One region of the Paenibacillus sp. Y859 genome, then DNA from elsewhere that is predicted to be linked to it. Evidence: riboswitches for the same ligand, from Rfam matches in the RefSeq annotation. Region 1 holds a riboswitch; each other region holds the start of a gene.

Region 1 (10,283 bases):
CTTACAGAAACTATGAAAATGATGGTCGAACGCTCCAACTCAGTCCTTCAAGAGATTGACAAGGGTAGTGAAAGCATTGCCTCAACTTCCAAAGAAAATGCCATCGCAATGGAAGAGATCACCCAAGGAATCATGCACATTGCTAATTCCTCCGGTGATGTATCCGATCAAGTAGCTGCAGCAACTAATGAAGCAGTTAGTGGTAATTTACTAGCACAACGTGCTATAGAGCAGATGCAACGGGTAGAACAGATCTCTGTAGATTCTCTAGAATCCTTTCGTTCTATGAATGAACGTTCACAAGTGATTGGAGAAGTGGTCACCTCGATCTCCGAGATTACGAAGCAAATACAAATGCTCTCGCTTAATGCATCTATCGAGGCTGCTCGTGCTGGCGAGCATGGAAGGGGATTCGCAGTTGTAGCAGGCGAGGTTCGTAAATTATCTGAGCAATCTCGCATTGCAACTCAAGATATTGGGGAACATCTATTAACGATCCAAAAAGATACTGAAGCTTCGGTTGCTACGATGGACCATGTCCATCAAGAAGTCCGTTCAGGTAAAGAATTAGTACAAAATGCTGGGAAAGCCTTCAATCAGTTAGATATTCTCATTCACAACGTTAATCAGAGCATACAAGCCGTATCCGCAACAACACAACAAGTATCAGCAGGCACGGAGGAAGTCAGCGCATCTGTCGAAGAGACGGCATTAATCACATCAAGATCTCGAATAAGTATGAGTGAAATTGCAACTACAAGTGAGCAACAATTGAATGAAATGGAGCAGCATCGTTCGACCGTTACTACTCTCCATGAGTATGCCGTTCAGCTACAAGAGGCTATCCAACAATTCAAAATATAATTGCCCATCCATCACATTAACTTTCTCACAAAAGACGCCGTCAGGCGTCTTTTGTCTGACTAACACCCATAATGTCGTAAATCTGATTCATATCGATATGGTTGCGGACCACCTCAGCGATTCGATCGAATTCCTGTTCCTTGAGCGTACTAGAAGTAAACGTCTGACCCAAAGGTCCCAAGCCTTTATTGACACGAATACCATCCAGCCAGGACCTGCGGAATGTATCGTTATGAAATACACCATGAACCACAATCTGTGAGAACATATCTTTCATTGGCTTGATAAGGATAGGATTCATATCCGTCGTAGCTTTAATACTACAGGCTTCAGCTTGAACTCCTTGCGCACGACCGATTTCTTTCCCATCCTCCGTTACGTAAGAGTTCAGAGCCATATTTTGCGACTTATAAGGGGCTGTCCGATATCCATCCTGTGTAAAAATACGACATAAAGCAGTGGTAACGACACTCTTACCTACATCTGAAGCCGTCCCCTGCAGCATCAGCACTTGTCCAAAAGCACCCTTACTCCAATCGCGAGTTTCAGATTTCACCATATTCATTCTTGCCCCTCTCACATCAGATTGTGCAACAGCACTAGCATCAGCAACGCTACGACTTCAAGAAATTCATTAAGAGCGCCATAAGTATCCCCAGTTAATCCACCTAGCGTAGCATTCAGCTTCCGTGCTAACCACATTCCAGCGATCCAAGCCGCTAGAGGAAGCATAATGAATCCAACCCATGCTGTAGTCCATGATTGGCTGTCCAAATGAAATATTGGAGCAATCGATACAGCAACTCCGGATAACATAATCGCCATTAGCAACGTCACGTATGTCTGTCCTTTATTCAACCCATTCAATTGTCCAGCCATGCCATCCTTGCCACGAGCCGTAGGCCATGAAGATATAGCATGAACTATGAACCATCGACTCCAAATCAAAGGCAGTAGAAGAAGACCTGAGTAATCAAGTCCGTCCACTAATAGTGAATAGATTAATGAGAGTTTAAGCAGCAGAAGCAGAACGCATGCTATCACACCCATCGCACCCACACGGCTATCCTTCATAATCTCCAGTATTTGTTCACGAGAACGATAACTTAATACACCATCTGCTGTATCCATCCAGCCATCCAAATGAAGTCCACCTGTAAGACCGACCCATAATATAAGGGTTAGCACGGCAGCAGGTAATGGAGGAAGCAAATAGGCGAATCCGGCTGCTCCTGCCCACACAACCAATCCAATAACAGTACCTACGAGCGGGTAGAACTTCACACTTTGACGAAATAGTGTAGGTGAATAATCCAGATTAGCTTTCACAGGAAAGCGTGATAGAAATTGAAAAGCGGCCGCAGCCGCTTGTCCCAAATTGGTCATAGTTTATACTCCCTGCTCTTTAGCTCAATAGAAATCCCTGCCGTAACCAGAAACACTTGAGCACAGTTTCTTGATACTGCCTGATTCATGATGCCTGCTAAATCACGAAATATTCTTCCTAATGGATATTCAGGTACAATCCCACTTCCAACCTCATTCGTTACTACAATCAAATGACCTGGATATAACTGCATCTCATCAACCAGTTGCATAATTTCAGCCTTAACTTGGTCAGACATATTCTTCTCTTCCTCAATGGACAGAACAATATTAGATAACCATAGTGTAAGGCAGTCCACCAGCACGGTAGGAGCAGAGCCTTCTTCAATCAGACTATCCTCACGCCAACGACTTAGAAGCTTAACGAGCTGCAACGGTTCTTCCACCGTACGCCATGGATAATTAGCCTCATCTCTCTGCAGCTTGTGAAGAGCAATTCGCTCCCTCATCTCGTCATCAAAAGCTTGAGCAGTAGCCACATATACTGCCTCTTGTGACATAGACATGCATAACTTCTCAGCGAAGCTACTTTTTCCACTTCGTGCCCCACCTGTGACAAGTGTGATCATTTCGTCTGTTCCTTCGATTCACCGGAAACGCCCGCACTTTCGAATGTTGCCATTTCACTAACAATCCGGCAAGCTGCATCTATAAGATGTAGACATATTACGCCACCAGTACCTTCGCCGATACGTAGATCTAATTCCAATGCTGGACGGAGACCCAATTCTTGTAGTAATAATCGATGTCCTTGTTCATGCGATACATGTGACACTATCATGTATTCAGCCGAAGTCGGGCAGATAGCTTTGGCAAGTAACGCTGCTGTACTAGAGATAAAGCCATCAATAATAACTGGGCAACCATTCGCAGCTGATCCAAGAATAACACCTACTAAACCGCCTATTTCAAGTCCACCCACCTTAGCTAGAACATCAAGGGGATCAGACCGATCTGGATCATTCACTTTCAGCGCCTGCTCCACAACGCCAATCTTATGTTGTAGACGAGAATCGTCAATGCCAGTCCCTCTACCAACGGCATCTTTAACGCTAATAGTTGATAGTGCACAAGTCACTGCTGAGCTTGCCGTCGTATTCCCAATGCCCATCTCACCCGTTATAAATAATTGTACGCCACGTTTAATAGCATCTTCGACAACTTCAACACCAACAAGGATCGATTGGATCGCTTCCTCGTAAGTCATTGCTGGGCCTTGCGCCATATTTGCTGTACCGTACCTGATTTTCCGCGATAGTAGATTAGGATGGGATAACTCACTATTCACTCCGATATCTACGCATACAACTTCTGCATCTGCTTGTCGTGCAAGGACGTTAACAGCTGCACCCCCTGCTAAGAAATTATGAATCATTTGTGGAGTCACTTCCTGCGGGAAGGCACTTACGCCCTCTTCACATACTCCATGGTCCCCAGCCATAACAATAACTTCCCTATGAGCAAAAGACGGCTTTATTTCCCCGGTAATACCAGCGAGTTGTATCGCCATAGCTTCCAATTTACCGAGACTACCAGGTGGTACCGTCAAATTACTTATATGTAATTTGGCTGCCTGCATCGCAGCCTGATCAAGCTCAGGGATCTCTCCAATACGATTCATAAGTTCCATCATTCTCTTATTCATTCTTCATCTCTCCTCTGATATCAGTTGTTACTATGATTGATTCAATAACGAGACAGTAGGATCTGCGGGACAGCGCTAACTGGATGCTGAACAACTGCTGGATCGACGCCATAGACTTGTCGGATATTATCTTCCGTTAGTATTTCAGCTGGCGTCCCCATCCCAACGACTTGTCCTTCTTGTAACACTAACAGTTTATCACAGAATTGAGCAGCTAAATTTAAATCATGGAGTACTGAAATAACGGTAATCCCTGTTTCTTTACGCCAAGTAGCTACCATCTCCATGAACTGAAGCTGATAGTAAATATCCAAATACGTTGTCGGTTCATCTAGCAATAGAATATGAGGCTCCTGTGCCATCACTTTACCCAACGCAACGCGTTGTCTCTGTCCACCACTGAGTTCATCCAGTGGCCGATCACCCAGATCACTAAGCTGTAATCTTGTCATGATATCATCAATAATAGCTGTAGCATTATTACTCACATCTCGTCCGAGCCAGTCCTGAAATGGATATCTACCCATCTCTATAATATCTCGAACCGGATAATGAATGGCGGGCAGACCATCTTGCTGAAGGACAGCTAGCATCTGGGATAGCTCACGTCGGCTATAGCTTGAGACATGACGTCCCTGAATCGTAAGCTTCCCACTGCTAATCTGGTCCACTCCAGATATTAATTGGAGGAGTGTTGATTTACCACTTCCATTAGGACCAATGATTCCCCACCACTCACCTTCTTGTATCGACCAATCCACATCTCGAAGTGCAGAGATTTCAGCATAACGCTTGGATACCTTTGTCACCTCAATCATATCATACCTCCGTTCCTATGCTTCTTATTACGATACAACAGATACGCAAAGAACGGAGCACCAATGAATGCTGTAACGACTCCAAGCGGAATCTCCGTAGGCGCGAGAATAGAACGGGCAACGGTATCACACCACATCGTGAATATCCCACCTCCAAGCGCAGATAATGGAATGATGAGTCGATAATCAGGTCCCGTAATTAATCTAATAATGTGCGGTATAACAAGTCCTACAAATCCAATTACACCTGATACCGATACAGCCGCAGCCGTAAGCAAAGTGGATACGATCAATGTTCTTAGCTTAAGCCTCTCTACATTCAGACCCATATGTGCTGCTTGACGCTCACCAAGTGCCATTAAATTTAGAGACCGTGCACTACCCCATATCACAGCAAGTCCAACTAATACGTATGGCATCAACATAAGTGTATATGACCAGCCACGGAAGCTGAGTCCTCCCATCGTCCAGAACATGATTTCATTAATCGTCTGCTTCGACATCACAGTTAAGAAGGATACGATTGCACCTAGAAATGATTGCATAACAACACCTGACAAAATCAGACTATTCGTCGGAATTTTACCTCCATCACGCGCTAAAGATAGAACTCCCCATAAGGTTAATATTCCGGTTAGGAAAGCAACCAAAGGGAGAGTCCATACACCTACAAGCGAATACTGCAATCCGAAAAAGATAATAACAGCTGCACCGACTGAAGCCCCAGAAGATACCCCAAGTGTGTATGGGTCAGCAAGAGGATTTCGCAGCACCCCTTGAAATCCAGAACCGGCAACTGCAAGAGCTGCACCGACAAGCATCCCTAGTATAATTCTAGGCAATCTCACTTTCAGCAGTATCTGTTCATGTGCAGAACTCCATGTTGGAGTGATTGCATCACCTACCCAAGGAAATCGGTGTAATAGAATTCCTATGATATCCTTGATCGGAAGCTCCACAGCCCCTATTCCTAGGCAGAGCAGGAAGCTCACGATAAGCAATATTATCCCAAGTCCTCCGTACCCAGCCAACTTTTTACTCATGGCTGCACTAGTTCAGGATATATCATTTTGGAAATTTGCTTGAGACCTTCAGTTACTCTTGGTCCTGGACGACTAATCAAGTTATCATCTAATGCATGAATATCATCATTTTTAACTGCCGTAATTTGATCCCAGCCACTGCGAGCTTTAATAATCTCGTCTAACGTTTTCTGTGTGTTCTCTTCAATCACATTCTTCGAATACAGAATGACGTCTGGGTTATCATTAATAATCTTTTCCTCACTAATTTCACTCCAACCCGTTGTATCAGCAGCGACGTTAACTCCGCCAGCTAGGGCGATTAACTCGTCCATAAACTCGCCACTACCTACCGTCCAACCTATAGAGAACTCGATATACACTTTCTTCTTCTGATCAGGGGTTAGTGATTTAACAACTTCCGTCACTTCATCTCGCTCTTGCTTCATTTCATCTGTAACAGCCTTCGCTTCGGCTTGATGATCTGTAATCTGACCATACAATTCAATATTTGTGATAACATCATCTATTGATTTCGGATTGGTCTTGAAAATCGCAATTCCTAGAGCACGTAGCTTCTCAGTAGCTTCCGCACTCATAGAAATACCCGTAAGTACAAGATCTGGTTGCGCTGCTATAATCGCTTCTTCATTTGGATTGTACAGACCACCCATTTTAGGCTTAGTTGTTACGGCCGCTGGATAATCATCATAATCCGATACACCAACAACTTGATCATCTAATCCTAGCGCGAACAATGCTTCTGTCTCCGCTGGTGAGAGGGATATAATCTGCTTCGGAGCTTCTGTAAATGTAAATGTCTCACCTGTCGCATCCGTTACGGTCAGTGGATACTCCGTTGTCAGCTCATTAACTTGTTCTGCTGGTGGTGTGGCTTGCTCCGTTGGTGCTGGCGTAGGTTCGGATCCTTGCGCTGGTTCGTTATTATTACCACAAGCCGCAAGTGATAGTGCTAGCATCATTGCTAAGGCACCCGTAGTCCAATTCTTCCAAATCTGCTTCATTGTTCATTATCTCCCCTATTATCTATTGTACATACATGAGATGCTAGCCTTGTAATTTCAATGAATTCTCTCCGATAAAGGACATAAACATAGCAAAAAATCCTGATCCTCTATTGCTAGAAAGAATCAGGGATTACGTCTGTACAAACATCACATATTACTAATACGATATATGTATGCCAAGTGTTATAAGCCCGCAATAATACATCACAGGCACTTACACAAGCCAAACGTAATCCTTTCCTCGAAGGATCGCCGTACTTATTCTCACAAGGCAGGTCTCCTGACTCACAGGTTAACTAATAATCTCACCTTCCCATTCTGCTTATAGCAGTACAGTGGTATATGGAGAATATCCCTGATTCACAGTGGCGGGACCGTGTCGGATTTACACCGACTTCCCTTTTAACTAGAGTTAAAAGCTATTACTTCAGCTTCTAAGTTCCTAGACCTCATAAGTTTATAATATTCATTTAAATACAGATCTTGCTTCTCTATTCAAAATTATAGATCAAAAAGAGATACCTTACAAACCAAATGTTAATAATTCCTTATAGTTCGAGTTCAAAAAGTAAGCCCTTTGGACTTCCTCTAATCATAGGGCTACTTTAAGCGTCCTACCCATTGCCCCTCACGTATCGTAAGCTGCAGTGTTAACAAGCTTCCCGGATCAACCGAGATATCCCAGAACATCAAGTCAGGAATCGTCATCGTCGCGAGTTGTCTTATGACCCCTCCATGTGTAACCAGCAACATAGAATCAACGGAGTTATCATCTCCCTCCAAAACACACGCTAGACTATCCATGAAGTTCACCAGCCTCTGCTGAAAGTGTCCCCAAGATTCCCCCCTTGGAGGAGTCACTGTTTGAGGATTGTCCAGCCATTCTCGATACAACCTAGAATGCTTCAACTGATCGTAGGTCTGCCCCTCCCAATCTCCAAAATCCATCTCTCGCAAACGATGATCAAAGACTACCTGATCAGGTGATGTAGGATAGATCAAATCTAACGTTTCCCTACATCTCTTCAGATCACTGCAGAATACCTTTCGGAATATCCTTCCTTCAAGGGCTTCTTTCACTAATAAAAGCTCTGTCTGTGACTCTTCGAGTATTCCTATATCCGTATGTCCCAAATAACGTCGATCCTTATTCCACTGCGTTCTGCCATGTCGAATACATACCAATTCTAATTCCATAATGTTCCACCTAAACCCCATATAGCAAGTGCACATAACATGAGGAATAACAACGATGCGACTAGCATCAAACGTATAGTTGACTGAATATCCCTCTTCACCATTGGACGTGAGAATTCCCCCATATAGGCACGAAAAGACACGACACCATTATACGTATTCTCACCTCCTAGCCGAACACCAAGAGCTCCAGCTACGGCTGATTCAGGGAATCCACTGTTCGGACTCGGATGGAGACGAGCATCATGTCTTACGGTATGATAAGACCTTTTATAATCTAGACGCATAACCCAACTACTAACGACCAGTAATGCACCTGTTATACGAGCTGGAATGAAATTAGCGACATCATCCAATCGGGCAGAGGCCCATCCTATGTTAATATATTTATCATTCTTGTAACCAACCATCGAATCTAAGGTATTTACAGCTCGATAAGCCATCGCCAGTGGTGCTCCTCCAATAAGTGCATAGAACAACGGCGACACAATAGCATCAACAATATTCTCCGCAACGGTCTCTACCGTTCCACGGACAATTTCAGGCTCATCCAAATGATCTGTATCACGTCCAACAATCATTCCAAGTGATCTACGAGCAGCAGGTAAGTCACCACAATTAAGATGATCATGCACCTCCATCCCCGCATCCTTAAGCCCTTTCGTAGCAATCGTCGTAGCAATTAATACGATCTCAACACCAACGGCAAGCCATGGATGAATCATATATAGACCTCTCAACAATGCCCACGTTATAAGCAGTGCACCTCCTACAACAATAGTTGGAAGTAGAATTCCATATTTTTTTAACTTGATCGGATCTGACACATGACTACGAATATTCCTCTCTATCCGTTTGATACAATTCCCCATGCCGATCACAGGGTGAGGTAGCCAGCGCGGATCTCCAATGATCAGATCCAATAGGTAGGCAGCCCATAGAATGAATATGGCCAATTCCATCATACTCGCTTCACTCCCGCAACTCTTAAACCCTCTTGCACTGTAGCATAAACTACTCGTCCAATTGCAGCTCCTAGTTCAGTAGCTGTTCCACAGTATCGATGTTCAATAGTATGGATAGGAGATTGACTGACACCAAGAACAATAGAATCCGTCGTAGTTCCCGTAGCAATCAATCCATTCTCTGCATCCCGAATACCCAGATCCGATAGAGCAGCAGTCTTTGCCTCTACAGCTGTCATAATAGCATTTACCATCGCTGCTTGCGTCAGCTTCGCGTCAATCATGAGCATAATATTGATCGTTCCGGGTTGATAGGCTGGGAACGTAGTTCGCTCAGATCCAGCACGTGCACCGTTCGATACTCCCGCTGTTGTACAGCAGAACAAGGATCCGTCTTTACCGTCCTCTTCCAGAATTGCAGCATGTTCCAATCGAACAGCTGTCAACAATCCTGCTGTAGCTTGCTGTGGGTAGCCCCAATCCTTGAATAATTGCTCTATATCACGTTCTGGATCAGCACAGTTATAGAACCGATCTACATAAATATTAGCTATTCGATCGATTTTCCCTGTACCTCCCCCATATATTGCACTACTAAGGCTATCCACAGGGCTTGGGCATTGGAGTAACAAATGACGTTCTTGTCGGGTAAGTGTTAGACCTGGCCAAACGATAGAGGAATACACGTTATTTTCATCATTGATAAAAGGTGTTGTTGTTGTCATCATTATTCTCCTATTCTTATACTATACTCTCCATCACATTCTGTATCTCGACCAGAAATAACCGATTAGCTTCCGCGCCTTTGACGGCGATTCGAATATATTCATCCCCCAGCCCAGGATACATCGCACAGCTTCGAATTAATATTCCTCGCAGACCAAGTTCACGTTGCATATCTATCGCATGCCATGGTTCCGGAAGCTCCACCAATAGAAAGTTCGCTTCGCTTGGACTGACATTACACCCCAGCCTGGTAAGCCCTTGGGTAAGGACTATTCGCTCATTGGATATTAATTCTAACGTACTACGCTCGAATTCCTCACCACTTTCCAACGCTGCTTCACCCGCTAACAGAGCTAGTCCATTTACACTCCACGTCACCTGCTTACTCTTCATAGCTTGGATGACATCCGGATGTGCCAATGTATATCCCAATCGCAAACCTGGAATCGCATAGAACTTCGTCATGGACCGTACCAGTAACATACGAGGATACTTTGTAAGTTCCGATAACAAAGATGCTTGCTGTCGTTGCGGAATGAAATCTATGAAGGCTTCATCTACGACCAGATAGGTGTTGAATTGCTCAGCAGTTTCGGCTAATATCCTCAGCTCCTCAAGCGTATATTGCACGC
Region 2 (10,283 bases), on a different contig from region 1:
CAATAGCTTGGGCTAATATCTCCCTTTCTAATTATTCACTACTCTATATTCATATACACGAATTACATAGCAAATCAGGGAAGAAATATTTCTTATTATTACTCACTCTTCCCCACGTATATATAGCTTCATTCCAATTCTAGTATGTGTTTTTTTGTTTCATGAGAGGTTTTAGAACTACTAACAATAAAGAGGAATCCATACTCGTATGCGAAACACAACCCCTTTGTCTAGTTTTGCCTAGTTCCTTATTTCATATTTTTTTACCAACCAAATATAGATCTGTTAGATTGAAGTTATAGCGTAATTCACCTAATTCCATCCTAAGGAAGATCGAACTACGGATCAATTAGCCCATACTTCATTTTGATCCGATCTAGTTTCTCAATCATGGGCTGGGAGATGAAGAAGAGGAACACGACCGTGGCAATGGCATGCACCATATCGAACCAAAAACCAGAAATATAGGTAGCAAGCAATGCCTCCCATGAGAAGTGTGACGTAAACATCAACAATGAGCCTATATTAATAATTCCACCGTAAATTAACAATGTCGCTAATCCGCCAAATATACACAGGGATAGCTTCGTCTTTTTTAGCAGCCCCTTTTCAAATAAAATGCCTGCCACAAAACCAATAATGCCAAAACAGAACATTTGCCAAGGTGTCCAAGGACCTTGCCCGAAGAAGAAATTAGATACAAATCCCGTAATGGCTCCAACAAGAAAGCCTGCCTCCGCACCTAAGCTCACACCTGCGATAATGACAATGGCAACCACCGGCTTAAACTGCGGCAACATGAAGAATGCTCCTCGTCCTGCCACAGCAATGGCTGTTAATACTGCGATCACGATTAACTCTCGCGCATGTGGCTTTCTCTTCTCAAACACCATAGCGAAAGGTATCATCGTATACAGTACAATCAATAGACTTATAAAGTAATATTTCCGATCATTCAATACGAACACGCCTAGCATCATCGTAGCTGGAATGACGATAAGAATAAGTATCGTTGCTAATAATGTTCGACGACTCAAGCGTTTGACCACTAACTGCTTCTCTGGCACCGTTCAATCACATCCTCTATCGTTACTCCATCACGCCATATATGACGTACCATTCGATTAGCTGCTGTCGTATAAAAGCTATTTCCTGAGAAAAATGGTTTCGTAGTATTCGAAGTGATGATACTTCCATCAAAGAACATCGCACAAACTTCTGCATACTTGGCACAAAACTCAATATCATGCGAGACCATCACAATTGTAACCCCTTCGGATTGTAGCTTCTTCAGAAATACGGCAAGCTTTTCCTTGAAAAATCCATCTAGTCCTTTGGTTGGTTCATCTAGCAGCAGGATCTTCGGCTCTAATAAAAGTACCTTAGCCAACGCCGCTCGCTGCTGCTCTCCTCCACTCAAGTCATATGGATGCATCGAGAGTAAATGTTCGAGTTCAGCAAACTTGACGATGGCATTAACTTTATCCGATTTTTCGTCCTTCGATAGAGACTTGTCAGATAACATTTCATATAAATCTTCTTCTACTGTTTTTTTCACAAATAACGTTTGCGGATTTTGCGGGAGGATGCCTAGATTGTTCGTAAAAAGTTCTTTCGCTTTCACTTTGGCAGGGTTTGTACCACCGATTAGAACTTTCCCTCTATATGGCTGCAGAATTCCGCTAATAAGGGATAATGTCGATGTCTTCCCTGTTCCATTCCCACCAACGATACAATAGAACTGTCCCTCTCTCACTTCAAACGACAAATCTTTAACTATATCGGGTCCACCCTTATCATATTTAAACCATACATCTTTGAACTTTATAGCAATAGGACTAGATACCATCGAAGTTTCCTTCGCATCAACCCAGTCGGTCGCTTTTTTATTACTAAGGAAAGCATCCAGCCATTGTCGTCCATCCTTCACTGTAATAGGACAGGACAAGTCATTATCCACGCCAGCATAAATCTGCATCGGTGTCGGCATTGCACAGAACATAGGATGATTTATATCACTTAATAATTCTCCAACTTGATGAGGTGTATCATCTGCGATAATCACTCCCGCTTCCATGACAATCAAACGATCAGAGATCGGCAATATATCCTCCAGACGATGCTCTGTCATAATAATGGTTGTCCCGAGGTCTCGATTTATTCTCTTCACCGTTTCTAAAAAATCAGCAGCCGCAATCGGATCTAATTGGGATGTTGGCTCATCCAAAATTAATACCGATGGGTGCATCGCCATAATCGATGCTAAATTTAGAAGTTGTTTCTGTCCTCCAGAGAGGTCTGACACAGATTTGTGAAACCAAGTCTGGATTCCAAAGAAACTTGCCATTTCAGCTACACGTAAACGAATCGTACTCTGATCATAACCTAAACTCTCCAATCCGAATGCTAGCTCATGCCATACCTTGTCTGTCACAATTTGATTGTCAGGATTTTGCAGTACAAATCCGATTTCTGCAGCCTGTGTGCGTTGGTCAAGATCTTCAATCGGTTGACCGTTGAACGATATATGTCCATTACGTTTGCCGTGTGGCGTAAGTATCGTTTTTAGATGCCTAAGTAATGTGCTTTTCCCACAGCCTGATTTCCCGCATATCGTAATGAACTCTCCACTATTTATCGTAAGATTAATAGCTGCGAGGACCGCTGTATCTTGTCCAGGATAACTAAAGCTTAGTTCTTGGATTGTATAAGTTTCCATTTCATTGCCTCCACCACATTGATGATCACAGGTATCATGCATAGAACAGAATAGGCGATATATATAGCGACACTAAACGGCGTCATTGCTATGACTTTAATGGAAGGAAAGAATCGTATCGTATTCTCACCCATTGCTGCACCTACTGAGATCATTGTAATTAATCCCATCATGATGATGAGTACCACTGTATCCCGGCTATCAAACCGGAAGATAGAAAAGCTCGTGCGGTTTGGCAGTCCATAACCTCTTGATTTCATCGAATCAGCCGTTTCAATGGCATTTTCCAGTGCCCAAGTCGTCATAATCGAGAGAATCGTAATCCCATTCCGAGCCCTCTCTAGTAAGTTACCCTGAGACACATCTCTGCCTATACATTTCTGAGCATTGGATATCACCTTTATTTGTGTTATATATCTAGGTACAAATCGAAGAACCATCGAAAAAATCAATGATAACGCAGGTAGTATTTTCCCAAAAATATAAATAAACTTATCCGAAGTCATGACGACGTTATAACAAGAGAACCATATAATAACTGTCACAAACATACACGCCGCTGCTACCCCAAAAAGAATCGATTCAAGCGTAATAGGGTTCCCATTGTTTAGATAGAATAGAATCGTAACACCCGCATGATTAAAAACAGGGTTCATAGCTGCCATAATCAATAGTAGCGGTATCATATATAGTAAATTAAATGTCATGGCACGTTTTCCTTTTAGCATAATGGAATAGACAACAGCGCTAATGAGGGCAATGACTTGAAAAATCGGATGCATAAACACCATACTAAACACCAACACCGTGACGAAATAACCGAAACTAATAATCGGATGAAAGGTAGCAAAAGAATCTCTCATTACTGCCCGTCCCCTGTCACTACCATATCTCCGCCTATATCTCGACCTAAATCACATGTGTAGACCCAGTCAACGACATCCCCGTCTTTAAGTACATAACGGCTACTACCGTAGTTAGGAAACCATCCATTGACCTTGTACATCCAACCACTCAATTCTCCGCAGTCGAATTCATATAGATTGTTAATACCTTCAATATAATTACTGTTGTAGATCGGTGTCATTGAAAATTCCATATGAATTTTATTGTTTTTCATCTCTCTTAGTAATACATCAAACACGGACTCTCCCTCATAGAAGGTTACCGTTCGAGCTTTATAAATAATCCCGTCCGCTGGTAGCACTTCAAGCTTATCCATATTAAATTTATCCATATTATTCAAAATTGATGTAGCTGATACGGACAATGTGATGCTTAATTCTTCGCTTTTGTTTATCGTTGCATCCTGCCACTCCACAGGTTTAGGTTTCCCCTTTGGTGTAGGATCGGTTAGATACTTGTCTTTTTTAGTTTCCTGATCATCTACTTTTGGTACAGTAATCTTTTCCGGTTGCTTTGTTACACTTTTTTCTGACTCTTCTACTTTAACCACTGGTTTTTCTACCTCTGTTGGTATATCTTCTGACTTTGGTAAGTCCTGTGAATCTTCCGTTTCTAGCTTCGATGCATTTTCATCCGATTCTATTGTTGTTGTTGTTGTATCCGCTGGACTATTAGCCTCTTCGTCTAGCTGGGACTCCATATTTTGAGGAGAAGCTACCTCGCTTATACCTCCAACCTCAGTCTCAGAGTTAACTTCAACAAGCTTCGTCGGACTCTTCTGATTATTCCCACTCCAAAAGAATGCGATAGCCAGTAAGCTGATGATCAATAAAGCTGTTAACCATTTTTTGTTGTTCATTTGCATTTGCTATATCCCACCTTAAATAATTAAGCAAGGGCATAAATTCTACCCTTGCTTAGTTCTCCAAATGATTTGTTATTTCACGTCTGTCATGTCATAAAGACGTGTGTGTCCTTGTATAAATCGATCGTAGGCTACAAGTGCATACATAGCCTGATCGGTTGCCATCAGATCAACTTCTCCTGGTTTGGCACCACCATTATCTGTCCCACCTTGCTTAATGTGATAGAACCCTCCATCTACGGTAGCAAAGCTCAGTAAAGCATCAATAGCTGACTTGCCATTTTTAATAAATCTCGCGTCATTATGTGGATCTATACCAAGGCTGGTCAGAGCTACTATAACCTGAGCAACACTCTCAGAGTTAGAGGATTCCCAACTTGTATATCCGCCATCAGCCTTCTGGGAGTTCGATAACCATACAATGCCTCGATCCACAGCAGCTTTCACATTCGGATGTGTTGAATAATACGGCGTAAGACCTTGAATGGCCATCGCAGTAATATCGGCATCCGAGACATCAGGCCGCTCGCCTAATGCCCAGCCACCTCCACCAATCTCTCTTTTCAAAATAAACTCTATTAGCATTTCTCTCGTTGTCTGTGTCTTTACACTATTCACAATCGGTATTTCATAATGATGACTATCCAATGCGATCAGAGCAAAGATTGGTCCATTGATACCTTGTTTGATTAGAGTATCGAAATCCGCGAGAGGCTCCCGTAAGTTATATCCCGCTACATTGTCAATTCCTTTGCCCATTGAAGTTAAAGCCAAAATAACTCTATCGTATTCCGTATATTTAACACTATGCAGCTTCCCTGACTTTTCTTTCAGTATCTTCTCTACATTGGCATAGTATTTAGCATAATAGGCATCTGGAATGTATACTTCCGAACGCGCTAACCCCAAGACCGTCCAATCCCCGCCAACACTAGCTATAACTGGGTCAGTAATTGCCTTTTGCAAAAAAACTGCTGTATCTTGAATTGTTTTCTTGACCTCTTTGTTCACTACTTTACTTACATTTTCAACTTTCACTTCATCTTCAACGGTTACTTTATTTCCATTCTTATAATCGTAGGCCCGAATAGCGACAACTGCTGCCATCTCTCTTGTGACTGAATCTTTGGGTTTAAATTGACCATCACTACCCAACATTAATTCAAGCGCAACAATGGTCTCTACATCTGTTCTAGCCCAAGCGGATACCTTATCGCTATCTTTCATGACAGTCGTAAGCTTGATAGGTTGAATATCCAGTGCTCTTATGACCGTTGATGCCATTTGCTCGCGAGTTATTGTATCATTTGGACTAAATTCATCATTAAATCCCGTAATGATTCCTGCCTTATACGCAGCATTAACATAAGGATAGAACCAATCATCTGCAGCAACATCCTTAAAGCTAATGACCTTGTCCGTTTGAATATTAAGCCCTAGAACAGTAACCAATATTTTGGTGAACTCTGCTCTTGTAATGTTAGTTTTCGGATTGAATTTACCATTGTTACCTTGGATAAATCCATTTTTCGTAGCTTCACCAATAGCCTTATACGCCCAAGACGAGATGGCATCGGCATCTGTATACCATTTTTTCAAATCAACATTATTTACTGAATCTACTTTGTTTGCTACATCAGTTTTGCTTACAGTGTAGGAAACGAAAGTCGTGAAATGGTTTGTTTTTACAATTAAATCGTTACCGCTAACAAAAGCATAGGTTTTCTTACCAATGTCTTTTGTTGCCTGAATGCCTAGTTGTTCTGTTTCATAAATCTTGATAGGTGTGAATTTATTGGATTCAACAAACCCTGGAAGCTGCCCTTTTGCACCCTTAAAGGTTAAAGTGAGTGGCTTATCAAATACAACCGAACTACCTGTATTCCCTATAATGAAGGCTTGATTAATTTTATCCAGCTTCTCATTGTTATTTAGGTTAGATTTGATTAACTCCTGAATCTTAGTATCATTCGGAGCTATCTTTGTAATCAACTCTATATTCGTATTTCCGCTTATTAATTGGGTACCTTTCTCAATAACTAGTGAAATATCCCCTTTTGTAACTGTGATCATGGGTATATTGCTTATGACATCTTTAAGAGTAAGGAATACTTTTGATGTAACATCAGGAATGTTAATCGTGATATTAATTGTGTTTTTCAGTTCCTTCGCAATATTCAAGGTGTAATCCTTTTGAATATCCTTTGGAACATTAATAACAGGTGTTTTATCATCAGCATGAATGACGATTCCTTGACCAAGCGAAATTGAACCAACTGGAGTCTCCACATATTTACTGAGGTCTTCTCCTAAGTCAGCACCTAGATCAGTAGTGTAACGCCATTGTAGCGTATCGCCATCACTCAGAGTATATTTACTTGCTCCATAGTTGGGGTACCAACCGTTGACATTATACATCCAGCCACTACCGCTACCGTGGTCAAATTCTCCATCGCCAGCTATAGATTCTACATATACGCTTCCGTATTTTTCAGTCCAATTATAATAGTGGCTGATACTTCTGTTATCAAGCACTCTTTGTAATACTGTCCATGCTGTATCACCAGCTTGCAGTTCGACGCTTGTAGATGTAACCACATAGCCTTTGTTGATAGTCAGCTTATCGACTGAAAGAGTCACATAGTGTTTAGGTTGAGGAACAGGAATGGTTCCAGTTCCGCCTCCGGTATCCCCACCATCACCGTCACCATCACCGCCAGGCGTTTCTATCACGCTAGAAGTATATGCTATGAAATCAGTAAAGTGGTTTGTTTTGACGATTAAGTCATTTCCATTGTCGTAGGCATACTCATTATTGCTACTATTTAGCCCTTCTGAATCACTAGCAAATTTGGGAATCGCATGAATGGACCCACCTTGGATATAAGCAGCATTCTTTCCACTCATGTCCGTAAAGGTTAACGTAACAAATTGGCTAAACTCTATCCTTGTATTGCCGCCCATGGAGAATGCCTGGACAATCCCGTCCAGCTTCTCTCCCTTAGGAACAATTGCATTAACTTTATTGATTAATGCCGTGTCAGTTCTATCTTGAGACGTAATCAATTCAAGTGAAGATGCATCACCACTTATCACTTGCGCACCCTTCGGAATAACTAAGGATACATTACCCTTCGTAGCCTTTAATTCAGGTAAACTGCTGTTCACAGGCAAATGAACACTAACCGTCGATTTCTTATCCGCAGGGATTTCTACTGTTATTTCTTTGTTGCTATCCGCTGGATTGATAGGAATGATGTAATCTAGCTCATCTTGTGGAATGACAACTGCTGGTTGATCTCCAGATGGCAATATGACTTCTATTTCTTTCGGTGTCTCTGGTAGTTCTGGTACTTCAGGTACTTCAGGTAGTTCTGGTACTTCAGGTACCTCATCAGTCATATCATAGAGGCGGTTTTTACCATCTACAAATCGGTCATAAGCAACAAGAGCATACGTACCTTGATCCGTAGCCATTCCATCAACTTTCCCTGATGCAATATGCTTAAAGCCACCTTCAGGTAAAGCAAAGGTAAGTAAGGCATCCATAGCTGACTGCCCATTCTTAATAAATCTGGCGTCTGTATGTGGATCGATACCCAATCCGGTTAAAGCTACAATAACTTGTGCAGTACTTTCAGTGTTTGCAGCACCCCAAGTTGAATAGCTACCATCATTATTTTGGCCTTTAGACAACCATGCAACCGCTCGATCTGCTGCAGTTTTAACATCATTATTTATTGAATAATATGGCGTAAGCCCTTGTAGAACCATTGCCGTTATATCGGGATCTGGAGTCCCACTACCTAATGCCCATCCTGCTGCTTCATCGGTGCCCTTCTTTATCTCTTTATCTAAAATATACTCAATGAGCATCTCTCTCGTTGTTTGAACAGCCACTCCTTGCACTTGTGGAACTTCGTAGTTCTTACTATCAAGTGCAATCAGAGCAAAGATTGGACCATTAATACCTTGTTTAATCAGAGTCGCATAATCCGCAAGCTTTTCAAGTTGATTATAGCCACCTACATCAGTAACCCCTTTACCGATAGAGGTTAATCCTAATATTAGCCTTGAATGCTCTGTATATTTAATATTATGAAGGATTCCCTTTTTTTCCTGTACTACTTTAACTACATTGTTATAGTAGTTTTCATAATAGTCACTAGACACCAGATAATTGGCTCTTGCTAGTGATAAAATCGACCACTCTCCGCTAGTCGTTCCTAATGTCGGATTATCTACAGTTTGAACAAGATAAGCAAGATTTTTATCTAACTGCTTCTTTACAGCATCGGTGGATGTGGATCTTACTTTGTTAACGACAACTTTGTAATGGACGACTAGAGTTTCCTCTGCTTTATTTCCTGCACCGTCCATTGCAGTTATTGTAATCATGTTGTTCCCAGAATTTAGAGAAGCTTTGTACTCCTCATTTGATGCTGTTATAGTGATTCCATTTACCCTAACCTCTGGCGTTATATCGTGATATACATTGTCTGTAACCGTTACTTTAAAACTCAATTCCCTTTCTGTTACTTCCTCATTATTTGCTAGTCCTTCTACTACAATAATTGGACTTTCAGTATCTTCCTCTTCCATATTCGTATGTACTTGAGGTGAAGATTCTATTACATCCGCATATGACACCATTGAACCGGTTGATAACATGGACAAAAATAAACTTACAACAAGTAACCAAGCTATGAATCTATTATTTCTCATTTGTACAAACTTCCTTTCATTCTCTTGCTCGTAGTAAGAAACATGATGACACCAACACAACAAAAAAACCTCTCAACTTGAATCGTTAGGAGGTTTAGGTTTAATAGAATATACAGCTAAATAGCAGCACTAATAAACACCTCCCTATCCTTCGTAGAGTTAAGGCATATCAAAACAGGCAGGTATTCTGGCTCAAGTATCATCATCCCTACAACCTTCCCAGTTTCCCAGTGGTTTCTTGCAAGGACTCCTCTATTACAGCGGCGGGACCGCGTGGGATTGTCACCCACTTCCCTTTTAACCAATTGATCGTTCAGTCTATCGAACTAAATCATTGGCACCTGTTTCTCATATTTTATTATCTTGGTCATCATCATATCTAATATATGTTCTTTTGTCATGTTAATATTTTCTTGTCACGATCTCCCCATTTAATAGTAGTCTCCATGATTAATGAGATAAGGACTCCCATGATGAATCCATTACTAATGATGGGTTGTACAACAGTAGGTAGATTAGCAAACAACTTAACATCCACTGACATCAGACTTACCCCTATGAGAACTGGTGCTGCAACCCGATGAATCGTGATCGAATCAAATGTGTATCCCTTCAAACTTTTAAAAGAAGTTCCCAACAACTGAAGATAGGCAATGAATAGCACTGCGTTCCCTACTGAGATCGGGAGTGTTGCCAACATTAACCCAAGGGGTGGAATGATTCCTAGAATGATAATAAGTGCTCCGCCAATAAAAAAGGGCTTGCGATGAAAGATTTGCGTACTTTCCAAAAAACCGATAGAAGAAGCAAACGGTGCGTAAGATACAAGTCCGAATAACGATGCCACCATACAATATGCACCTGTTAAGAAAAGGGAATTTCGATATTGGCTCGTTGAAACCTCTTCATTTAATAGTTTGGACGCTGCTTGAAGAGATGCGATCGTATTGCTCATATTAATAAAACAACCTATAAAAGTAATCGTAATAATCCCGAATTGCAAATTTGGACTGCCCAGTGGAAATATAGAAAAAACACCAACAGCATCCCCATTTAGGGTGTTTGTAG
Region 3 (10,283 bases), on a different contig from region 1:
GTTAGAAATCCAATTATAAAAGAAGAGGATGGGTATGGAGCATAAGCCCCTTCCCACCCTCGCTAGTTACTATAATCATACTTATTACAGATCGTCAAACCCGTTATCGTCGCCCACTTTACCGTAGTTACGAGATTTAGCTTCGAAGAAATCCGTCTTCGTTGAATTCAGAGCGTCATCAGAGAAAGGCTTAATCCAAGGCATACAATTCACATCCACACCTTCATAAGCTTTGTCCATCCCCATTAAAGTAAGACGCTTATTCGCTGTATATTTGATGTAATCCTCCAATTCATTCAAGTCAATTCCACGAATATTGCTAAGAGTATAATGTGCCCAATTGATCTCTAATTGAACAGCTTCGTCAATCGTTTTGTATACATAAGCGATGTTCTCTTTCGTGTTAAGCTCTGGGAAATCAAGAAGAAGTTGCTTGAACACCTCAGCAAAGAAATAGCAATGCTGATTCTCATCACGTTGAATATAAGAGATCATTTGGCTAGTACCCATCATTTTTTGATCGCGAGCCAAGTTATAGAAGAAAGCAAACGTACTATAGAAGAAGATACCTTCCAAAATCAAATCCGCAACCATAGCGTGGAAGAACGTTTGTGGAGACTGCTCATCCCGGAAGGTTTGATAAATATTTGAAATAAAACGATTGCGTTCTAGAAGAACCGGATCATGCTTCCAATACTCAAAAATCTCCTTCTGCTCTTGATCAGAAACAATCGAAGAAAGAACATACGAATAAGATTGGTTATGGACAACTTCTTGTTGAGCAATAATAGCTGAGATCGCTTCTAATGAGGAATCAGTAAAATATCTTTTTACATCCCCGACAAACATCGTCTGCATAGAATCCAATACAGCAAGTAATGAAATATTAATCTTGAATACGCGTTGCTCTTCAGGATCCAATCCTGCAAACTGCTGTGCATCCTTAGACATCGGAATTTCATCGGCAATCCAGTGATTTAACAATAGGACCTTATATAATTTATACATATGAGGCATACGAATATCGTTCCAGTTCAGAATACCCGAGCATTCACCTTGAATAATTTTTGTAGATTGGTTTGGTGCTTCCGTGTTGAAAATTTGTTGCAATTTCATTTCTATTACTCCTTTTATTAAAAGTACTTTTAATCTTCCGTATTTGCGTAGCAAACAGGTGCAGAGAAAGTTACTTCTGCATTTTCTTGGGGTTATGCCCTTCCGCATTTGCGGAGCAAACAGGACATGTAGCTCGCGAAGCCAGAGCTACTTCACTTCACTCGTAGTGGAGCGGGTCCCCACCGCATTCGCGAAGCGAACAGGGAGGACGATAAGCGCTCCTAGCACGAAACGTTCCTCACAGATAAGCACCCCATCCTCTCACTCCGCCAAAGAGTTTCGGGTGTCCAGAGGGCAGAGCCCTTGGGGCCCTCCTGAAAGCTTCCCTTGGGAAGCTCACTTCGGAAGCATATGCTTGGAAGGGAGGGTGGGGTGGGATCGAAGGTTATGACGAGCAGCTCTCACATTCATCAATCGTCAACGCCCGGCTACGTACATAGTAAGTTGTTTTCATGCCGGAACTCCAAGCATGAAGATGCAGCGATAGGAAATCGGTCGCTTTAATGTCAGGACGAACGTACAGATTGAAGCTTTGGCCTTGATCCACATGACGTTGGCGAGCAGCGGCCATGTTGATGGACCAATGTTGGTCTAGGTTAAACGCTGTTTTATAGAACCAGATCGTCTTATCAGATAGATCCGGTGCTGGGTTAGCAATCTTATACGTTGTTTTCTCTTCATAAGATAGCAATTCATACAATGGATCGATGCTGGCTGTGGAGCCGGCGATAATGGAAGTGGAACCATTAGGTGCAATAGCGAACATCCAAGCGTTCCGTACACCATTCTGTTGCACCTCTTGTTGCAGTTCCTGCCACTGTGAAGTCGTTACGTACTTACCTTCACGTTGGCCATCTGTGTAGCCACGTTGTGTAAAGTACTGACCACTTTCCCAATCAGAGCCCTTAAACTTCGGATACTGACCTTTTTCCTTGGAAAGTTCCATACTTGAACGAACGAGCAGGTAGTTGATTTTCTCATAAAGATTATCATTATAAGTGACAGCCTCATCGGATTCCCAACGAATACCTTCGAGAGCTAATAGATGATGAAGTCCGAAAGTTCCTAAGCCGATGGCACGATATTGACTATTCGTATATTGAGCTTGAAGCACTTCAATATTGTTAATATCGATGACATTATCAAGCATCCGTACTTGAATAGGAACGAGTCGATCTAGCACACCCGCTGGAACAGCGCGAGCCAAGTGGATGGAGTTTAAGTTACACACGACGAAATCACCAGGAATTTTCGAGATGATGATTCTTGTTTGTCCGTCCTTCGTAACGAGTTCTTCCTTTTCTACAACGGTTGCCGATTGGTTCTGCATAATTTCCGTACACAGGTTAGAGGAATAGACCATACCATGTGCACTATTCGGGTTAGCCCGGTTGACTGTATCACGGTAGAACATATATGGCGTACCTGTCTCAAGCTGCGACTTCATAACACGCTTCATAATATCGATCGCTGGAACGGTAATACGAGACAACACAGGATGATCAACGGCTTCGGCATATTTATCACTGAAGGAACCTTGACCAAGCGTTTCGTCATAGAAATCTTCAAGTCCAAGTGGACGACCGTTGCTATCTTTCCAGCCCATAACCTTTTTGACTTCATGAGGACAGAATAGATTCCACATCCCACGATTCTCTACAGCACTCATGAATAGGTCAGGAATACAAATGCCGTGGAATACGTCATGTGCTCTCATACGCTCGTCACCATTATTTAATTTGAGATCAAGGAACGCGAGAATATCTTTATGGAACACATCGATATAGACTGCAATGGCACCTTTACGTGTACCTAATTGGTCTACGCTAACGGCGGTATTGTTGAGCTGACGGATCCAAGGGATGACACCTGAACTCGTATTTTTATGTCCACGAATATCTGAACCACGGGCACGTACTTTGCCGAGATAGACACCGATTCCACCGCCCATTTTACTAAGACGAGCCGTATCGGTGTTAGAATCGAAGATGCCTTCCAAAGAGTCATCAACGGTGTCGATGAAGCAACTGGAGAGTTGTCCAGCAACTTTCTTGCCAGCATTAGACAACGTCGGGGTAGCTGCGGTCATATATAAATTACTCATCGCCCAATAGGACTCCTTCACAAGCTCCATGCGTCTCTCAGCAGGCTCTTTATGCATAAGGAACATAGCGATGATCATGTAACGTTCTTGTGGAAGCTCCATAATATGTCCATCGAAATCTGTCGTAAGGTAGCGCTCTGTAAGCGTTAAAAGACCGATGTAATCGAATAAAAGATCACGTTTATAATCAATGAGTTCACCAAGTTCTTGGATCTGCTCTTTCGTATAGTATTCAAGTAATTCTTCTCTATATATACCTTTGTGTACCAAATCTGTGATCAGTGGGTAAAGTGCACCATAAGGCTCATCGGCATACGATTTATAACGGCGGTGATGAGCAGCTTTTTTATATAAAGTAGTAAGTAAAGAACGAGCTGCAGCAAACTTCCAGTTAGGTTCCTCTTTCGTAACTAACTCTAATGCAGACATGGTAAAGGCGTTACTAATATCTTCTCCTGTAACTTCATCACGGCGAAGCTTGGATAATACACCGCGGATCAATTGATCCTTATTAAGCATGTCCAATCCTTCAAGAAGGCGATCAGTATAGATGGAGAGACGCTTCTCATCAAAAGCGAGCTGGCGGTTATTCGGTTTTACTACGAAATGTGGCATGAATGTCTTCCTTTCAACATGAGTATTTCAATTTGTGATATTTAAATTTACAACAGTATGGCATCGTTGTAAATCAAACTTGCCTGAATGTCTATAATACGCTGATTTGAACTCCCACGGAAGGGGAGACTGGTATTCTTTAAAGATTGTACAAAAGGACCATCGATGACGACTTGGCATTTCTGAAGCAGACGGTACTCTGCCGAATGAACGGAGGCCATGAGATCCTCATATATATAGCCGGTATAGATCCATACAGAGAAGTTAGGGAGGCTTAGTCGGACCTTATCAATGAAATCAGCCGCCTCATCAGCTGAGAAGAAAGGATCTCCCCCAGCAAGCGTCAATCCTTCAAGTAAGGGGTTATTAGCCATGTCATTGATAATTTCTTGTTGACGCTGTTCCGTAAAAGGTTCTCCGTAGTTGAAATTCCACGTTGCCGGATTGAAACAACCTGGACAGCGGTGACGGCAACCACTAAGAAAGATGACGGCCCGCAGGCCATCACCTTCGTTAATGGATTCAGGATAGTAGCCACAAATATTCATCGATGTTTGACCCGATCTCGTACCTCAGCTTGCTTAGCAGCATTAAAGCGCGTCTGATAATCACCTGTTAGGTAACCGGTCACTCGCCGTAGACGGTACATGGGTACGTCGGATTCGAGTGTTCCACACTGTGGGCACGTATCCCCGATAATACCTTCGTAATGGCAAGAACCACAACGATCAATAGGATGGTTAATGCTGAAATAGCCAATATTTTGTGATAATGCAAACTGAACTATTTTGAGAAAGGCAGTTTGATTACTACGCACATTTCCATCTAATTCAATATAAGAGATAGCTCCTGCATTGCACAATTCATGAAAAGGAGCCTCAAGCGAAATTTTACGCGCAGCTGGCAGATTATAATATACCGGTATATGAAAAGAATTAGTATAATATTCGCGGTCTGTTACACCGGGAATGGAACCGAATATTTCTCGATCCTTTTTCGTGAACTTACCCGATAGACCTTCAGCTGGTGTAGCCATCAATGTAATGTTAAGATCATACTCGTCACTCTTCCGATCACAGTAACGACGCATGGAGGAGATAAGTTCCAAAGCTTTGGCATAGACTACATCACTTTCAGCATGATGTTTACCGTACATGGCCTTCATACATTCACCTAGACCGATGAAGCCTATAGATAAGCTACCATGTTTCAAGATTTGTTCTACCTTGTCGTCAGGACCTAGTAGTTCTCCACCTTCCCAGACTCCTTCGCGCATCATAAAGTCTGAAGCTTTGGCAGGCTGACGGGCTTGGATTTTGTAACGGTGTAATAGTCCATGTAGTGCGATATCCAGGAAGTGGTTGAGATCTTGTTGGAACCCCTCCTCATTAGGCGTGATATTACCATTAACTACACCGTGTTTGATACCTAATTTAACAAGATTAATCGTATTGAAGGATAAGTTCCCTTTACCGGATAGACGATTGCGACCATGTCGATCGGCAAGAACACGAGTACGACAACCCATCGTAGCGAATTCAGTATTGGGATCTGTTGGATCATAATACTGTAAGTTGAAGGGAGCATCTATGTTGGCGAAATTAGGATATAACCGTTTGGATGAGCATTCTACGGCCTTCAAGAAAAGATCATAGTTAGCATCCCCTGGTGATTGATTGATACCACGCTTACATTTGAAGATTTGAATGGGGAAGACAGGTGTTTCGCCACTTCCAAGTCCATTCATAGTTGCACTAAGCAAGCTATCAATGATCATTTGGCCTTCAAGTGAGGTGCATGTCCCATAATTGATGCTAGTGAAGGGGATCTGACCTCCAGCACGGCTGGACATCGTATTTAGGTTATGGATTAAGCTCTCAGCAGCTTGAAGGCATTCTGTCCTAGTTTCTTGCATAGCAAAAGAATAAGAACGTGGATGAGAGTTAGGTAACGATAAGTTACCTAGATGGATGTTACACTCTTCGACCACAGAAGTCTCATTAAAGTAGTGTACCCCTTTTTGAAAATGCTTCGCAAATGACTTGGCGACATATGGAGCTAAATCATGATCCAGTTTGCTCCCGGAAACGCCGCCGTATTGAGAATTTTGCTGACATTGAAATATTATCGCAACTAATGCCATCGCAGTTGAAATGGATTGTGGTGTGCGAACACTACCACTGCCAGTGCTGAAGCCCCGTGCTAGGAGTTTGTCGAATGGAATGAAGATGCAATTCGTGCTACCCACCGCATATTGATCAAGATCATGTACATATAAATCATTGTGATCCACGGCAGCCATGAGTTGTTTGGGGATTATGTAATATCTTGCGTACCATTTAGCATATTCACTGCCGAATTTTCCTATTTTTCCTGAAAAGCTTTCGCCATTTAGATTGGCATTCTCACGTAGCATTTCCACGTTGAGACTCTCTGTAATATCGTGTCCAAGACCTGATACCTCATGTAGCATTTTCTCTTCCAAGGAGAAGCTACTTCTAGGTTCCATAAGTACCATGATTATATTCCACCTTTCCTATTTCACCGTAGGATGTATTGTGTATGTCGAACAGGCAGGTCTCCTGACTTCCCAAGCAAACGAATTCGTGCTTCATATGTAGATGAAGTTCGTTTATTCAGCAACTAGCGCCTTCCCATAAACTTATGCTCACAGTGGCAATGGCTGTGCCTATTCGACTGCGATATGCAGCTCGAATCTTGGGTTACAGTGGCGGGACCGTGATGGAATTGCACCATACTTCCCTTTTAAGATCCGGATTTGATGTAGTAGCCGAATCACCTGTTTTCACTATATTTAGTGTCGCTATATAAATCTAACTCAATATATGGTGTTTGTAAACATGTATTAATGAAATATTCTATGAAAAAAATCATGAAAACCCTGCCAAGCCTTCTATGACTTGCGTTTGGGGGAGGAATAAATATTTATGTTATCTTGTGAGTTCAAAAAGCCAGATTTTGCGAAAAAAATACGAAATAGCTACAATAGATTAAGAAGTGTAAGAGGAGGAAATAAACATGGCGATTGCAGAAGTAACAGTTATCCCGATAGGGACGCAAACAACAAGTCTAAGTGCTTACGTTGCAGATATGCAGCGAGTTCTGAAAGATCAGCAGGGAATAACGTATCAATTAACATCGATGAGTACGATTATTGAAGGGCCTCTTGAATTCGTATGGAGTGCTATTGCCGCTTTGCATGAATCACCATTTCTATCGGGGGCAGAGAGAGTCTCTACGTCTGTTAAACTGGATGATCGTCGGGATAAGACTTCCTCTAGTGCACAGAAAATACAGTCGGTTCAAGAAAAATTAAAGTAATCTCAAATCTGCCAAAGAGTGACCATTGCTTTTTGGTAGATTAGAGTTATAATCCATGTGACGCGGATTCTCATAACTGAGAATTCGCGTTTTTTTGCTAGAGTAGAAAGTATAACCTTTCTGTACCATGACAAGAAAGACGCATCTAACCCATGCTAATAACCCTTTAACTAAAGACACGGACTGGCGATTTTCATATGTGAAAACGTATCTTTTAAGAGATTAGTTAAAAGCCGTTTCGAATCTTGTTTTTTACCATTTAATAATACAAGAATATAAAAGAAGATTTTCAAAATGAATGGGGTGAAGAAGTTGAATGATAAAGATGTAAGAGTGCTTATGATTTTGGATACCTTTGACATAGGTGGAACAGAGACGCATGTTCTTTCTCTTACAAGAGAATTATTAAAACAAGGAGTGACAGTTTTTGTAGCAGGGAACTCAGGGCCTTTGGAAAGTAAATTTAGAATGCTGTCATGTGAAGTCTATAATTATACAAAAAATAAGGAAGAATTTGTTGAATGGATACGAATCAATGAAATAAACTTGATCCACGCCCATTTAGAGAAAAGTGCCAAATATGCAGTACAGTTATCTCGGAAGTTAAATATTCCGTTGATTTATACGATTCACGGAACTTACTACGAAAACTCGATATTGCTCGAGGCAATCAATAAATGCTCAATTAAACCTACTTTTATTAGTGTCAGTAAACCTGTTAAGAAGTGGTTGGAGAAGAAAGGCATATATTCGATCCATGTCCCTAATGGGATTGATATGAATGAATTTACTGTAAAGAAATCAGATCTTAAGGAAGAATTAAATATCCCTAAAAAATCTAGAGTTTTACTGTACGCTAGTAGACTGGAAGATGAGAAATATGAGATATGCAAATTGTTGTTAAAGGCATGTGATAATAAATTGTTTAAAAAGTTTCCAGATATGCATCTTCTTATTGCCGGTGACGGTATGAAGACCGAAAAAATAAAAACGCGTATTAACGAAACAATCAAATCAAATCGTATCCAGTATATAGGGAATCGATTGGATATGCCTGATTTGTATTCAATAAGTAATTATGTTGTGGGAACTGGAAGAGTTGCTTTGGAAGCCATATTTTGTGAGAGACCAGTAATAGCGATTGGTGCAGCTGGAACCTTCGGATTGGTAACATTAGATAATTTTGATAAGGCCTTGCAGTATTACTTTTGTGATCATAAAATGCTTCTTCCCTTGAACCAAGATAATATTACAAACGCTGTAAAAGATGCATTGCTTTTGGGAAACAAGAACTTACTTGGTAGCAACGTACTGAGACAACAGGCCGAACAAATATTTGAAATTTCTGTTGTATCCAATCATATATGCAAAATATATAAGAAAAGAATAAGGAAGGAGGAAGGGCTATGACTTACAATAAGTTAATGATTGTTGCACATCCGGATGATGAAACTATTTTTGGCGGAGCTCAGCTGATACAAGAAAAGGGATGGAAGGTCATTTGTGTGACAAACGGTGATAACAAGGTAAGGTGCAAGGAATTCAAAAAAGTAATGAAAGAGGTAGGTGCAGAGTATGAAATATGGCAATATGAGGATAAATGGGGCGGTGATTTTGACCAGTCTCGTTTAAAGTCAGATTTGGAAGAGATGTTAGCAAGGCAACCATTCGACAAAGTTGTAACTCATAACCTAGAGGGAGAATATGGTCACACGCAGCATCAAGTCTTATCGAAACTACTTCATGAATTAATAGACAAAAATATATATGTATTTCATACTTCAAATATAAAATTAGATGACGAGATATTAAAGAAGAAAAGAAAAATACTCAAATACTTTAAGAGTCAGGATATCAAATGGTTGAAGAAATATATTCAGTTTGAAGAAATTAAGAAAGTACGCTAAGGAAAGAATTCGCTAGAATTCACACAGAATATCTCCCCGCCTCAAGTCCAGTATTTCACTAGTCCGCGGACTAGTGCTAATATTTCCCTAATATTGTATGATAAATAAATCAGAACACTGAATTGGAGGAGTTACTTTATATGCGCGGAAAACATAGGTCAATCATGATGGTGGCAGTCGTTTCGATAATAATACTGGCTGGATGCACCAATAAATTTGAGGATTCGATCTCGGATTGGACTGAGGAATTAAAGAAAGATGGTATTCAGAAGGAGATATCTCTCACACAAGAGATAGGTTCTGCCTCAGATCTGTTGCTGGAAAATGAGGTTGGAAGCATCGAGGTAACAGCGACCACGGGTGATCAGATGACGGTGACCGCAACGTTCTCATTTCCTAACAAGTCATCACGCGAATCTAAATACCAGGAAATCCTTGATCAGGCTGAAATCTCCGTAGTTACACGTGGAGAGCAAATGGAGATTAGCACACACCCTAAGGGGAACGTGAAGATGGATATGTGGAAATGGATAAAGAAGGAATATGGGTTCTCAGATTTCAGCATCGATTATAAGGTGGAACTTCCGGATTCAGTGAATCACTTCAAGATCGAAACAAATGTGGGTCAAATTAAACTCGATCATTTGCAGGGGACCTATGATGTTCGTAATGATGTTGGCACGATTCATATCGAAGGTGCTCATATTCAAGGGAAATCTAAGATAACGTCAAATGTTGGTAGTCTTCAATTTGGGATTAATCAAATGGACAGCAAGAGTAGTCTCACAGCAAAGACGGATGTTGGGAGTATCAAGGCAACACTCGCAGAGGAACTTCAAAGTAGTTTACAAGTGAGCAGCGAGGTCGGTCGAGTAATTGGAGTACCCAAAGGAAAAAGTGATCTGAATGGCGGTGGACCATTAATATCTCTGACCTCCGATGTGGGATCTATTACGGTAGAGTAGGCGACATATATTACAAAAAGAGACCACTGGAAATAGGCATTTTTATGCCATTACCAGTGGTCTCTTTTGATTCGAAAATTTCGGGTTTTATTTTAGAATCCTTTATATTGAGGCTCTTCATTCTCTAATTGCTGCACACGCGTTTCTACCTGTTGAACGATTTGTTGCGTTTGTTCAGCCGCGTTAGTAAACGTTGTTTTTGCTTCTTGATTTTGCGTTTCTATTGCAAATTGT

What was found. Region 1 has a riboswitch for cobalamin ahead of AC1TO8_RS09680 (ABC transporter substrate-binding protein). Riboswitches for the same ligand answer to the same signal wherever they lie in the genome.
Region 2: linked by a shared signal. The riboswitch ahead of AC1TO8_RS04205 (S-layer homology domain-containing protein) and the one ahead of AC1TO8_RS09680 (ABC transporter substrate-binding protein) in region 1 are both predicted to bind cobalamin.
Region 3: linked by a shared signal. The riboswitch ahead of AC1TO8_RS12825 (anaerobic ribonucleoside triphosphate reductase) and the one ahead of AC1TO8_RS09680 (ABC transporter substrate-binding protein) in region 1 are both predicted to bind cobalamin.

What each region holds. Positions count from the first base shown of each region.
Region 1 covers NZ_JBXCIZ010000003.1:147,896-158,178, reverse strand. Annotated here, with positions in the region: gene AC1TO8_RS09715 (methyl-accepting chemotaxis protein) at 1-864, shown strand, start outside; gene AC1TO8_RS09710 (nucleotide-binding protein) at 905-1,369, opposite strand; gene cobS (adenosylcobinamide-GDP ribazoletransferase) at 1,441-2,250, opposite strand; gene cobU (bifunctional adenosylcobinamide kinase/adenosylcobinamide-phosphate guanylyltransferase) at 2,247-2,819, opposite strand; gene cobT (nicotinate-nucleotide--dimethylbenzimidazole phosphoribosyltransferase) at 2,816-3,895, opposite strand; gene AC1TO8_RS09690 (ABC transporter ATP-binding protein) at 3,937-4,713, opposite strand; gene AC1TO8_RS09685 (FecCD family ABC transporter permease) at 4,710-5,756, opposite strand; gene AC1TO8_RS09680 (ABC transporter substrate-binding protein) at 5,753-6,760, opposite strand; cobalamin riboswitch at 7,017-7,230, opposite strand; gene AC1TO8_RS09675 (histidine phosphatase family protein) at 7,364-7,960, opposite strand; gene cbiB (adenosylcobinamide-phosphate synthase CbiB) at 7,951-8,922, opposite strand; gene AC1TO8_RS09665 (adenosylcobinamide amidohydrolase) at 8,922-9,653, opposite strand; gene cobD (threonine-phosphate decarboxylase CobD) at 9,667-10,283, opposite strand, start outside.
Region 2 covers NZ_JBXCIZ010000001.1:828,985-839,267, forward strand. Annotated here, with positions in the region: gene AC1TO8_RS04185 (ECF transporter S component) at 339-1,067, opposite strand; gene AC1TO8_RS04190 (ABC transporter ATP-binding protein) at 1,049-2,719, opposite strand; gene AC1TO8_RS04195 (energy-coupling factor transporter transmembrane component T) at 2,692-3,582, opposite strand; gene AC1TO8_RS04200 (DUF4430 domain-containing protein) at 3,582-4,490, opposite strand; gene AC1TO8_RS04205 (S-layer homology domain-containing protein) at 4,563-9,215, opposite strand; cobalamin riboswitch at 9,376-9,575, opposite strand; gene AC1TO8_RS04210 (uracil/xanthine transporter) at 9,613-10,283, opposite strand, start outside.
Region 3 covers NZ_JBXCIZ010000005.1:47,376-57,658, forward strand. Annotated here, with positions in the region: gene AC1TO8_RS12810 (ribonucleotide-diphosphate reductase subunit beta) at 85-1,116, opposite strand; gene AC1TO8_RS12815 (ribonucleoside-diphosphate reductase subunit alpha) at 1,502-3,835, opposite strand; gene nrdG (anaerobic ribonucleoside-triphosphate reductase activating protein) at 3,883-4,383, opposite strand; gene AC1TO8_RS12825 (anaerobic ribonucleoside triphosphate reductase) at 4,380-6,353, opposite strand; cobalamin riboswitch at 6,391-6,654, opposite strand; gene AC1TO8_RS12830 (MTH1187 family thiamine-binding protein) at 6,875-7,177, shown strand; gene AC1TO8_RS12835 (glycosyltransferase) at 7,490-8,587, shown strand; gene AC1TO8_RS12840 (PIG-L family deacetylase) at 8,584-9,084, shown strand; gene AC1TO8_RS12845 (hypothetical protein) at 9,225-10,049, shown strand; gene AC1TO8_RS12850 (DUF1657 domain-containing protein) at 10,142-10,283, opposite strand, start outside.